DNA from 4 places in the Litorilituus sediminis genome. Region 2 is predicted to be linked to each of the others. Evidence: predicted binding sites of a transcription regulator. Region 2 holds the regulator's gene; each other region holds the start of a gene.
What was found. The regulator FliA, encoded in region 2, starts transcription of late flagellar genes. The targets are predictions, from matches to a motif close to CTAAAGNTNNNNNNNNNNNNGCCGATA.

Region 1 (3,214 bases), 2.1 Mb from region 2:
CATACGTAATAGCTTTAAAAACCTGATAACTAGTGAGCAGTTAACGAGTCTAAATATTGATCCGAGTTTACGCCCTGAAAATTTATCTATCGATGACTATATAAAACTAGCGAATTTTATCGTCGATAACCCACCTGCTGTGCCTGAGTCAAAAGCGAAAAAACGTGCAGCCAAGCATTTAAGTGAATAACAGAGCCTGTGGCATATTATATTGTTGGTGATATTCAAGGCTGTTTTTCAGAGCTAAGTGCATTATTAGCGCAAGTGAATTTTGATCGCCAACAAGATACCCTTTACTTTGCTGGCGATCTTGTCGCTCGCGGCCCTGACTCACTTGCAACACTCAGGTTTGTTAAAAGTTTAGGCGCTCGCGGCAAAGTAGTGCTAGGTAATCATGATCTACATCTACTTTCCGTTTATGCTGGTATTAAAAAAGTAAAAGCAGCAGACAAACTTGATGAGTTACTCGCAGCTGATGACATCAATGAACTGATGACATGGCTCGCCCAACAACCACTTATTCAAAAATTGCCGACCTCAGATAATGAGCATGCCTATTTAAGCCATGCTGGTTTATCTCCTCAGTGGCAAATTAAAGAAGCCCTAACACAAGCAAATTTAGCTCAGCAAAAGTTACAATCACCACAAAGAGACTATTGGCTCAAGCAAATGTATGGTGAGCAACCCAATAACTGGTCAGATGCACATAACGATATTGAAAAGTTTCGCTACACCATCAATTCACTCACTCGCATGAGATATTGCTTTGCCGATGGTTCACTCGAATTTCTGCAAAAATCAGCCCCTAGTACATTAATAAATCAGTCTAACCCAAGCCAACTGACGCCTTGGTTTAATTTAACTAAACTACCTGATGATCATTATTGGTTATTTGGCCATTGGGCATCACTCATGGGCAAAACTCATAAAGCTAATATGCTTGCGCTAGATACAGGCTGCGTTTGGGGAAATTACTTAACCATGTTACGCTGGCACGACAAAAAAGTATTTATTGAAACAGCTCATAAAAAATAAACTAAAAGGCAATAAAACCTGTATCTTAAGGTGAAAAAGCAGTTTAGCTTGTTATAATGAAGAAATAATGCTTAATATAATTCAATAATTGTCGATATAATTTGGCATTAGTTAAAAATAACTATAAGTATTCAAACGCATAACAATAACGCATTGGCTTTAAATCAATTGGTGGTATCTATGAATCTAACTGTAGCTAGGAAAATTATTGGTGGTTTCACCATAATTTCACTATTACTTGTAATAACCAGCGTATTTTCTTACAAAAACTTTAGTACTATCAATGACTCCACTAGTCAACAAAATGAACTGGCTATCCCTACCTTAAAAGCCAGTAACAAATTAGCCATTGAAATTAGCCAGCTGAGTAAATTGGCTCTAAAAGGCTACTATCAAAGTGATTTAACTAAACTAGCGCAAGAATTAGCTGAATATAAACGTATTGAGCAAATGTTTTCCAAAGAGTTAGCGCAACTCAAAACTATTGTCGCTCAAGAAAATAATCTACTTAGTAACCTAAAGCGCGTAGATAGTGAATTTAAAGTATTTAACGAATCTTCTCTCGGGGTTTTTGAAAACCACAAGCTTAGTATTGAACAGAAAAACCTGTTAGATGGAAAAGTCGATTCATTAGAAGAAAAAGCTGATGACACTGTGATGCTATTACTTGATCTGGCTGATCATGATTTAGCAGATACTAAACTACAACGAGCTATTAGCTTAAGTGAGCAGCTTGAAAACCAGTTTAACGCCTTAGTATCTTCTACATTTGAATACAGAGACACCTTATCTGACTCCACTGCTGAATTAATTGAAAGTGAGCTTAACTTTAGCTTAACCGAAGCGCAAAAGTCCCTTGAAGAAATCCTAGCTGAACTAAATCAACATAATGTCGATGATATTTCAGAAGAAATTAGCTCTACTTTGGCAGACATCCAAGACTTACTATCAACGTCAACGGGTATTATTGCTCATAAACGTGCGCAATTATCAGCAAATCAAACAGCGGCAGAACTATTAGCAAAAGAAGAGCTTAGTGCAACTAAGGTAAATGAAGTACTAAACAAACAAGTTGAATTAGCGAATCAAACGACGATTGAAGCGACTAAGTTAGTGGAAAAATCAGTGAGTGATGGTACCAGTCAAACAATTACCATAGTGATTATTTCTATTGTTATTGCAGTGTTTATTGCACACCGTACTCTTATCAGCATTATTCGCCCACTAGCTAGAGTAAATGACATGCTTAAAGTAGTCGCTTCTGGTGATTTATCTCGTAAGCTTGATGACAGTGGTCATGATGAATTTGCCCAGCTTTCAGCTAACTGTAACTCACTTATCGAGAGCTTACGTACCCTAATTCAAAGTATTGTGAGTCGTTCAACTCAATTAGCTGCCGCGGCTGAGCAAACTTCTGCGGTAACCTCGCAAAGTACCAGTGCGATTGAAGAACAACGTAACCAAGTTGAACAAGCTGCCTCTGCGACAACCGAAATGAGTAGCACTTCACAAAGCGTATTATCGAGTGCCAATGATGCCTTAGGTGAAATTAAGCATGCTGATGATGAAGCAGAGCGCGTGAAAGTCATTTCAGAGCGCAATCGTCATACTATCGAAGAGCTGGCAGGAGAAGTTGATTCAGCCGCACAGGTTATCAACCAATTACAACAAGATAGTGCCTCAATCGGCGGTATTTTAGATGTAATTCGAGGTATTGCAGAGCAAACCAACTTACTTGCCTTAAACGCCGCAATTGAGGCCGCACGTGCTGGTGAGCAAGGTCGTGGTTTTGCCGTAGTTGCTGATGAAGTAAGAACATTGGCAAGTAGAACACAAGAGTCTACATCAGAAATTCAAACCATGATTGAAGCACTACAATCAGGTGCAGGTAAAGCCGTAACCGTCATGGATACTGGTAAAGCAAAAGCAGCTGATTGTGTTCATCAAAGTGAAGAAGCAGACAGAGCACTTGAAACTATTACCCATGCTGTACATGAAGCCTTTGATCGAAGTTCACAAATTGCTACCGCAGCAGAAGAGCAAAGTGTTGTTGCCCATGAAATTAGTGAAAACCTAGAATCAATTGTTGCCATTGCTGAGCAAACGACTGCTGGCTCTCAACAAACCGCTTCATCAAGTAGTGAAGTAGCAAAACTTGCTGAAGAACTACAACAATCGG
Region 2 (3,214 bases):
AAGAAAGTTCCGCTAGCAGGTTGTATTTATACTAAACTTGATGAAAGCGTTAGTATTGGCGAAATAATTACAACCTCTATTCAAAATGGTTTGCCAATAGGGTATCTTACTGATGGGCAAAGAGTTCCAGAAGATATTAAAGTTGCAAATGCTGAGAAATTAGTTAATCTTGCAGATAAGATGGCAAGCAAGTCAGCAACTGCTAGTAGTACTTCTGCGCGAACTAAGCCAGTGGCGCCAGCAGCCATGTTTTAAAATCAATTCTCAGCTAAGCTAAAATAAGAAGTAGTAAGTTAATGATAGATCAAGCGAGCGGCTTAAGAAAAATGCAAGATTCACAAAAAGTTAAAGTTATAGCTGTTTCTGGAGGTAAAGGTGGTGTTGGTAAAACTAATATCTCATTGAACACCGCCATTGCATTGGGACAACTAGGTAAACGCGTGCTTATATTAGATGCTGATTTAGGTCTAGCAAACGTTGATGTTATGTTAGGTTTGCGAGTAAAGCGTAATCTTTCCCATGTCTTGTCTGGTGAATGTGAACTAGACGATATTATTATTGATGGCCCAGCAGGCATAAAAATTATTCCGGCTACCTCAGGCTCTCAATCTATGGTTGATTTAACACCATCAGAGCATGCAGGCTTAATCAGAGCATTCAGTGAAATGCAAACCCAGTTTGATGTTTTGATTGTTGATACTGCCGCCGGTATTTCTGATATGGTATTGAGTTTTACTCGAGCCGCACAAGATGTCATGTTAGTGGTATGTGATGAGCCAACATCGATCACTGACTGTTATGCACTGATGAAATTATTGAGCCGAGATCACGGCGTTTTTAAGTTTAAAGTAGTCGCCAATATGGTACGAACTGCGAATGAAGGCCAGCAGCTTTTTGCCAAACTCACTAAAGTAACCGATAGATTTTTAGATGTTGCCTTAGAGTTAGTTGCTGTGGTGCCATTTGATGAAAATATCAGAAAGGCGGTGAGGAAGCAGCAAGCTATAGTTGAAGCCTTTCCGCAATCACCAGCTTCACAAGCCTTTAAGAGTTTAGCAAGTAAAGTAGAATCTTGGCCTATTCCTAAACAAGCATCAGGCCACCTAGAGTTTTTTATTGAGCAGTTAATTGCTCACTAACTTCCATTGTTATAGTGAGAATTGAATCACGTGGTAAAAGCTATTACCTATAATAATCAAGTCGATAAAAGTCAGTTGCTTGAACAGCATACGGTTTTGGTAAAACGCATAGCCTATCACTTACTTGCCAGATTACCTGCCAGTGTACTAGTTGATGATCTTATTCAATCTGGAATGATAGGGCTTTTTGAAGCGGCGAATAATTTTGATAATAGTAAAGGGGCAAGCTTTGAAACCTTTGCTGGTATAAGAATACGCGGCGCTATGCTTGATGAGATTCGCCGTGGTGATTGGACACCACGGTCTGTTCATAAAAATAGTCGAATGATAAGTGATGCAATCAAAGAATTAGAAGCGAAATTAGGTCGTGATGTTTCTGATTTAGAAGTTGCTGAAAAACTTGATATTTCATTAAATGACTACCATCATATATTAAGTGAAGTCAGTACAGGAAAAATTCTAGGTATAGATGATCTTGGTATCAGTGAAGATGCAATAAATTATGCAGATGGCAGCCAAGCAGATGATCCATATCAAAATATAGAGCAAACAGCCTTTAAAAAGGGTTTAACAGAGTGCATTAGTTCTTTACCCGAGCGAGAAGCTTTAGTACTGTCACTGTATTATGATGAAGAATTAAATTTACGTGAAATTGGCCAAGTACTCGATGTCAGTGAGTCTCGAGTTAGTCAAATTCATAGTCAAGCAATGCATAGGTTAAAAGCTCGTATGCAATCTTGGCAAAGTTAAGTAGAATAATAGTTAGAATTATAAATTGATTGTTTCGCCGGAGGGTGCCTTGGATAAAAATATGAAAGTACTTGTTGTTGATGATTTCTCAACAATGAGACGTATAGTGAAAAATTTGTTACGTGATTTAGGTTTTACCAATATTCAAGAAGCAGATGATGGCAGTACCGCGTTGCCGATGCTACAAGGTGGAGATTTTGACTTTGTGGTAACCGATTGGAATATGCCGGGCATGCAAGGTATTGATCTATTAAAAGCGATTCGTGCCGATGCAAGTTTGGCTCATATACCTGTATTGCTTATTACAGCTGAAGCTAAAAAAGAGCAGATTGTAATGGCAGCACAAGCGGGTGTTAATGGCTATATTGTTAAACCTTTTACTGCAGCAACGCTGAAAACTAAGCTAGATAAAATATTTGAGCGCTTAGGCTAGTGTTGATTGAATTTTAGCAAGTCATTAGTAACTGAGCCTTGGTTGTAAAGTTACTAATGTACTAGCTAAATTGAGTTTTGCATGAGTATTAAGGACTTTGCATGAGTATAGCTATGATGGGGCGGATCTCTTTAGAGCAAGCAAAATCATTGGTTGAGTATTTGGAAACTGATCAGCAAGATAAGGCGGATGCGCTAATTGCTGAAATTCAAAACCCAATCAACTCAGAGTTGTTTGCAGAAATAGGTAAATTAACCCGCCAACTTCACGATTCTTTAACAAACTTTCAGATTGATTCTCGATTGAATGATCTCGCGACGGCAGATATTCCTGATGCGAAAGAGCGCTTGAATTTCGTTATTGATAGAACAGAAGAAGCCGCTAACAAAACAATGGATGCGGTGGAATCAATATTTCCAGTTGTAGACACAATTTCTCATCAAGTTAAAAAAGTTGATCCTGCTTGGACACGATTAATGAATAATCAACTTGATTTAAAAGAATTTAAAGCCTTGTGTTTAGATATAGATAACTTACTTAAAACGACTCGCAAAGAAACTGATCATATTCATACCTTAATGACAGATGTTTTAATGGCTCAGGATTTCCAAGATTTAACTGGTCAGGTAATTCGTAAGGTTATTGATTTAGTAAGAGAAGTTGAAGATAGCTTAATTAATATGTTAACCGCATTTGGCATTTCAGCAGAGGATGCAAAACAAAGTGCGCAACCTAAGTTAGGCGATAACTTAGTTGAAGGGCCGATAGTTAACAAAGATAACAGAAATGATGTTGTAGAAGATCAAGACGATGTTGATGATCTTTTATCAAGTTTAGGGTTTTAACGGGAGTCGCTGCATGTCTTTTGAAGCAGATGAAGAAATTTTACAGG
Region 3 (3,214 bases), 1.2 Mb from region 2:
AGCTTTCGATCACCGTTTTGAAGAATTTAAGAGCCGTGGCGTAGAAGTAATCGGTGTATCTATCGATTCACAATTCTCACATAACGCATGGCGTAACACGCCAGTAAACGAAGGTGGTATTGGCCCAGTTCAATACACTTTAGTTGCTGACGTTAAGCACGACATCTGTCAAGCATACGACGTTGAGCACCCAGAAGCTGGTGTTGCTTTCCGTGGTTCTTTCTTAATCGATGAAGAAGGTAACGTACGTCACCAAGTAGTGAACGACTTACCATTAGGTCGTAACGTTGACGAAATGATCCGTATGGTTGATGCACTTCAATTCCACCAAGAGCACGGTGAAGTATGTCCAGCTGGTTGGAACAAAGGTGACAAAGGTATGACAGCTTCTCCAGAAGGTGTTGCATCTTACCTAACTGACAATGCAGACAAGCTTTAATCGCTAGTTTAGGCATTAATAGTTAATAAAAAACCGCTTTTTAGCGGTTTTTTTATGTCTATATTTCAGTTAAGTTTCATTGGCATCAACAGCTAATGGCCAGCCACCTAAATCTTGCCACTTGTTTACGATATGACAAAACAGCTCTGCGGTTTTTTCAGTATCATATAATGCGCTATGTGCTTCACTGTTATTAAAGTCAATATTGGCGGCTTCACATGCTTTTGCTAAGACGGTTTGCCCTAAGGCTAAACCAGCTAATGTTGTGGTATCAAAGCTGACAAAGGCATGAAAAGGGCTGCGTTTAATGGCGCAGCGCTCAGTGGCGGCATTTAAAAAACCTAAATCGAAAGCGGCATTATGGGCAACAATGATGGCACGTTGACAACCTGCGAGCTTCATTTTCTTTCTGACTAATTTAAAAAGTGTTTTTAGCGCTTCTTTTTCATCAACCGCACCACGTAAAGGATTTGTTGGATCAATACCGGTAAACTCTAACGCTTTAGGTTCAAGGTTTGCTCCTTCAAATGGCTCAATGTTAAATTGAATGGTTTCATCAATTGCTAAATGGCCGGTTGTTTCATCTAAGGTTAAAACAGATGCGGCTAATTCTAATAAAGCGTCAGTTTGTGCATTAAAACCCGCTGTTTCTACATCGATAACAACAGGAAAATAGCCACGAAAGCGCTTAGCAAATAGTGGTGTTTGCTCCGCAGCTATAGAAGCATTATTAGTTTGTTCAGTAGCAAGGTTATTTTGATTATGAGTGCTTGATTCAGCCATGGCGCAGTAAAGATTGGTTGGATAACTAAAAATGATTGGCGATTATCGCAGAAAAGCCAGATAAAAACGAGGTTATTCAAGACGACGACAACATTTCTGCAAAAATCGCATTTAAATGAATATTAGAGGCTGAACATTTTTAGATAAACTGCTAAAGTTATTTACGTTAGCACCGATACATTCATTATACATTTACTAGCAAGGCTCTCTTGCTTACAAAGTTTGTGCGTACCATTATGAAGCATATTTTCACATCAATGAATAGTTTAATTACCTCTAGCCTAGCTGCTGGTGTTTTATCATGTGCTTTAATGACTGATGCCAATGCGGGTATTCGCCAGTACAGTGCTGATGTACATAACTCGTCGTGGCAGCTTTCTGATAATAGTCGCTTACAGTGTACTTTATCTCATCAAATCCCAAATTATGGCGAAGCACGCTTTTATGCCAAAGCGAATCGCAAGCTAAATATGGAATTTGAACTAGACATGATGTTATTGCCAGATAACTATTCTTTGGCAGAGCTGAGAAGTGTTGCACCTAGCTGGCAACCTGGTCGAGGTGGTCGTAAGTTGACTAATATGCAATTGCATAAGCATTTTAACCCTAGCTTACCTAAGAAGGTGGCTTGGACAATGCTAAGTGAATTAGAGCAGGGCATGAACCCAACTTTTTATTATAACGATTGGTACAGTGAGCAAGATAAAATTTCTGTCGGCTTATCAACAGCTCGATTTAAAAAAGCGTATCAAGAATTTGTTGGTTGTGTCGGTAACTTGTTACATTACAGTTTTGAAGATATTGCTTATACGGTATTAAATTATCAATCAAGCAGTGATAAGTTTACCAAGGCATCGCAAAAGCGCATTGATATGATCCGCGAATATTTAAGTTTAGACCCTAACTTAGAGTTGGTATTAATTGATGCTTATTCTGATAGTTATGGTGGCCGTTGGTCAAACTTGAAGTTATCCGAAAAGCGTGCAGCTAAAATTCGTGATTACTTTGTTAAAAATGGTATTGATGCCAGCCGTATTGAAGCAAAAGGTTATGGTGAAAAGCGACATGTAGCTTCGAATGATACCACGTTAGGTCGAGGCAAAAACCGCCGCGTTGTTATACAAATGCAGCAACCTTAGGCTAAATGGAACAAACTGATTACTACAAGTTAATTGATATCAGTTGAAAGGCCAGTGTAATGAAATGAAGAAGCGCTACTTAGTTTGAAGTAGCGCTTTTTGTACCCCTTTGGGCAGTCATTATCATAATGATTAATCACTACTTTGTGACGGGCGTTATTGATAAAGGGTTACGCAGTTTTTTCCATGCTGTTTAGAGCTGTACATAGCACTATCAGCATCTGCTAGTAATGTAGTTAGATTAAAACCTGAGGAATCAGTTTCGCTTACGCCAAAACTCGCACTTAACGGCTGATTTAGACCTAAGGCGTTAAAATCAATGTTGTTAATTTTACGGCGGCATTGCTCGGCAATATCTTCACCTAACATTTGATTAAAACCAGGTAAAATAAGAGCAAACTCTTCACCGCCTAAGCGGCCAAAAACATCGGCATCACGAACAAATGCTTGGCATGCTTGTGTTATCGCAATCAAGGCCTTATCGCCTGTGGCATGGCCGTAGTTATCATTAATACTTTTAAATTCATCAACGTCGAATAAAACACAGCTAACCGGCTGCTCATTACCATAACAGTATGATAATGCGCTATTACTTAGCTCGATAAAATGATTACGGCTTGCCACTTGTGTTAACTCATCATAATCAGTTAATTGCTTGAGTTTTCTTTGCGTTAACCAAGATTTATACGACCAAATAGAAATTAGCCCCAAACAACTTAAGAGCAGCATGATAAGTAACAGTGAGGTTTGCTCTTTTTGCTTAGCAATAGCCTGTTCTGTGCTAAGTAATTGGTTTTTTTGACTTAAGCTTGATATTTCTTCTTTATGCGCCAGATCTTCAAAGTTTGCTAAT
Region 4 (3,214 bases), 550 kb from region 2:
TGATCATAGCCATCATAGGGAGTTAATTAATAATAATGTTCATATTTATTATTATGAATCTATGGTGGTGTTGGATTATTTGATTGAAGATACTGATTTTGTCATCACCTTAGGTCCAGCTAAAATGCCAACTAGGCCTCGAGTAAAAGCGATATATAGAGTGCTTATTTTAGCAACCTTTGGCGTCATTATCTTTATTTGGCTGTGGCCAATGTCACGTGATTTGGAGTTGCTTAAAAAAGCCACCAAGGAATTTGGTCAGGGAGACTTTACTTCAAAAGCACCTGCGGCGAAGTCTACTATGATAGCACCTATGATAGCTTCGTTTAATATGATGGCAGCACGCATTAAACGCTTGATTGATGCCCATAAAGAGTTAACCAATGCGGTATCACATGAACTGAGAACGCCGCTTGCTCGGACAAAGTTTGCTTTGCAAATGCTCGCTAGCGTTAAAGATGAAGAAAAGCGTGATAAATACCAGCAGCAAATTGGTCATGATATCAGAGAGCTTGAAGAACTGATTAATGAAATGTTGATTTATGCCGCTTTTGATAATGATAAGCCAGAGCTAAATTTTGTTGGTACAGATATTAATGAGTTAGTTAAAACACAAATTGCCAGCCATGATCAGTTTGCCAGCTCAATTGAGTTAGTAAATCATGCACCGCAGCTTATGGTGTGTTGTGATGGACACTTTATTGATAGAGCGGTTAATAACTTTATCAGTAATGCCATTAAATATGGTAATGGCCAAGTACGGGTTACCATTTCACAAGAGCATGATCAGTGTAGTATTTGCGTGGAAGACAATGGTGACGGTGTGCCTGATGAGTTTAAAAGCGTTATTTTCGATGCTTTCTCACGTGGTGATCAATCCAGAAATCGTGAAACAGGTGGTTTTGGCCTAGGGCTGGCTATCGTTGCTCGGATAATGGAGTGGCATAAAGGTCAAGCAAGTATTGGTGATAGTGAGCTAGGTGGGGCAGCGTTTACCCTAACATTACCAATTAAAGAACAAAAAGCAGATTAGCTAAGCAAAACATAGTAAGGAAAACAGTAAATAAAAGTAAAAAATCGGCTAAACTTTTTCTAAGTTTAGCCGATAGCTTTTTTACAGGTAGTTATTTGTAAAGAAGAGTTGTTCTTGTCAGTAAAAACATCCACTAATTTATCACCAGCAGAGCTTAATACCAAGCAAGTGCCTTTGTTGCATGAGTTGCAGCTTGGTGAGCAGTTAAATGAGTGTGTACATCAAACCAGACGAGCCGATTTTGCCTTGATGTTAGCTATGCTTGCCGATGATGTGCGTGAGCAAAGCCAATTTATTCTACCTAGTAGTCAACAAATCAATTCCCCCTCAAATACAGAACAAGCGCTACGAGCACAACTTGAACTGGCAAAAGCTGCTCCTATTAGCTTAGAAACAATGGATGATATTTCATCATTTAACCAAGCCCAGCTGGTACAAGCCAATGATTTGGAGACATTGCGCTTACAAAATCACCTTAATCCTAAAGCAATAAGTTTTAGGAATGATGCTAAGCATATTGATACTCAAGTGATGACCAATACCAGTGTTCATTGTCAAGCTAAGCATAAGCAAGGGCAGAGCAAAACGGTGATGAATCAAACGTTAAGTTTTAATGCTAAGCTTTGGCTTAATGCTGTACAGCAAAGCTTAGTTAAAGCGCCGCTTGTCGCATAGATATTAGCTGTGCTGCTTAACGGCCACAGCAATGCTTATATTTTTTAATCTTTTTACTTTTTTGCTGACCATTATTGTCATTCAGTTGGTAACAGGGGCAGGGATCATTACGCTTAATCTGAGTTAATGCTTGATGTTTGATGATGTCACCATCTAAATAGCGCCATGCAAGTTGATTATCATCATTTAACTCTTGAATAAAACGAGACTTTTCTCGCATCTCATATAAGGTATCTTGCTGTATATAAAAAGCTGAAAACTCAACATAATCATAGTCATCGGTGCATTCATTACCGGTGGAATTAGTTTGGCTATATACGGTGAGTTTTACCCATTTACATTGCTGAGCCCATTCTTCTATATCTGCAATAGATTGCTGCTTTTGACTTGCCTTGGCATAGGTTTGATAAATGTATTCAGCATTGTTTAAGCTATAGGCGCAATAGCGAGAGCGCATTAATTGCTCAGCGGTTGTTGGTAATATCACCCTCTTGTTGGCAGCAAGATTTATAAATCGTTCACAGCATTGGTTACTGTGAAGATTAGAGCCACAAGGACAAAACATAAAACAAAACCTTCAAGGTAAATAAAAGCTTGCTAGTTTACCGTAAATAATTGGCGATTTGTCGCTTTCATTTACACAATTGAACTTTTTTCTATTAATCTCTATGGTTATACCATTGACCGTACAGATAACTGTTTGTCAGGGCACTTTTCTTGGTGCCAGTGTATTCAGTTGCCTGCTAACCTAGCTCTAGAAATAAGATGTAATTTATGAAATATAAACTCATTGCTGCCGCTTTAACCTTGTCATTATCAGCCTGTAGTAGCCAATCCATAACCGCCAAAGCGAGTTCAGTTGAGCCGGCGCAGCAGGTAAGCCTAGCTGCTTCAGCTACTAGCCTTCAAGATCAGCAAAATGTTATAACACTCAAACAAATTATGGCCGACCCTGATTGGTTTGGTCGTGCGCCAGAGTCTTGGTATTGGGGCGATGATAGTAAAACTATTTTTTATCGCCAAAAACAGCTAGGTAACCCACTTAGAGATCTATATCAATTAACGCCAGCGCAGCAAGCATCGAAAGACAATGGTCAACTCGTTTCACTGGCTAAGCAACATCAATATGATGATAAAAATGCCCAAGTAAATAGTGCGGGTACTCATGAAATATATATCTTTAAGGGCAATGTTTATCTAAAAGATTTACGCAGCCAAGTGGTAAAGCAAGTTACCAGAACATCAACGAAAGCAAGCCAAGCCATGTTTTTAACCAATGGTGATATTGCCTATCGTGTCGGTAATAGTTTTTATCAACATAATTTGTTAAACGGGCAGGTTATCGAGCTGGCAACCTTAGTATTGGCAGATAAAAAGCCAGCGGTAAAACAACCTGAAAGTTATTTAGCAAAAGAGCAGCATAAACTCATTGATTATATTGCTTTACAGCAGAGAAATAATCAGCTTAATGTCCAGCAAGTAGAAAATTTGCAAAGGGAAAATGAT

Region 1: a site for FliA is predicted at 1,106-1,132, ahead of EMK97_RS15020 (HAMP domain-containing methyl-accepting chemotaxis protein). Genes of this name have one in related genera too.
Region 3: a site for FliA is predicted at 1,374-1,400, ahead of EMK97_RS00120 (flagellar protein MotY). Genes of this name have one in related genera too.
Region 4: a site for FliA is predicted at 1,082-1,108, ahead of EMK97_RS02930 (VC2046/SO_2500 family protein). Genes of this name have one in related genera too.

The regions. Positions count from the first base shown of each region.
Region 1 covers NZ_CP034759.1:3,376,228-3,379,441, reverse strand. The annotation lists gene rsmA (16S rRNA (adenine(1518)-N(6)/adenine(1519)-N(6))-dimethyltransferase RsmA) at 1-190, shown strand, start outside; gene EMK97_RS15025 (symmetrical bis(5'-nucleosyl)-tetraphosphatase) at 199-1,035, shown strand; gene EMK97_RS15020 (HAMP domain-containing methyl-accepting chemotaxis protein) at 1,216-3,214, shown strand, end outside.
Region 2 covers NZ_CP034759.1:1,192,878-1,196,091, reverse strand. The annotation lists gene flhF (flagellar biosynthesis GTPase FlhF) at 1-255, shown strand, start outside; gene EMK97_RS05390 (MinD/ParA family protein) at 297-1,139, shown strand; gene EMK97_RS05385 (RNA polymerase sigma factor FliA) at 1,170-1,889, shown strand; gene cheY (chemotaxis response regulator CheY) at 1,939-2,322, shown strand; gene EMK97_RS05375 (protein phosphatase CheZ) at 2,424-3,167, shown strand; gene EMK97_RS05370 (chemotaxis protein CheA) at 3,181-3,214, shown strand, end outside.
Region 3 covers NZ_CP034759.1:25,659-28,872, forward strand. The annotation lists gene EMK97_RS00110 (peroxiredoxin) at 1-439, shown strand, start outside; gene rnt (ribonuclease T) at 509-1,222, opposite strand; gene EMK97_RS00120 (flagellar protein MotY) at 1,480-2,361, shown strand; gene EMK97_RS00125 (GGDEF domain-containing protein) at 2,518-3,214, opposite strand, start outside.
Region 4 covers NZ_CP034759.1:639,010-642,223, reverse strand. The annotation lists gene EMK97_RS02935 (ATP-binding protein) at 1-1,033, shown strand, start outside; gene EMK97_RS02930 (VC2046/SO_2500 family protein) at 1,148-1,708, shown strand; gene EMK97_RS02925 (YchJ family protein) at 1,725-2,273, opposite strand; gene EMK97_RS02920 (S9 family peptidase) at 2,483-3,214, shown strand, end outside.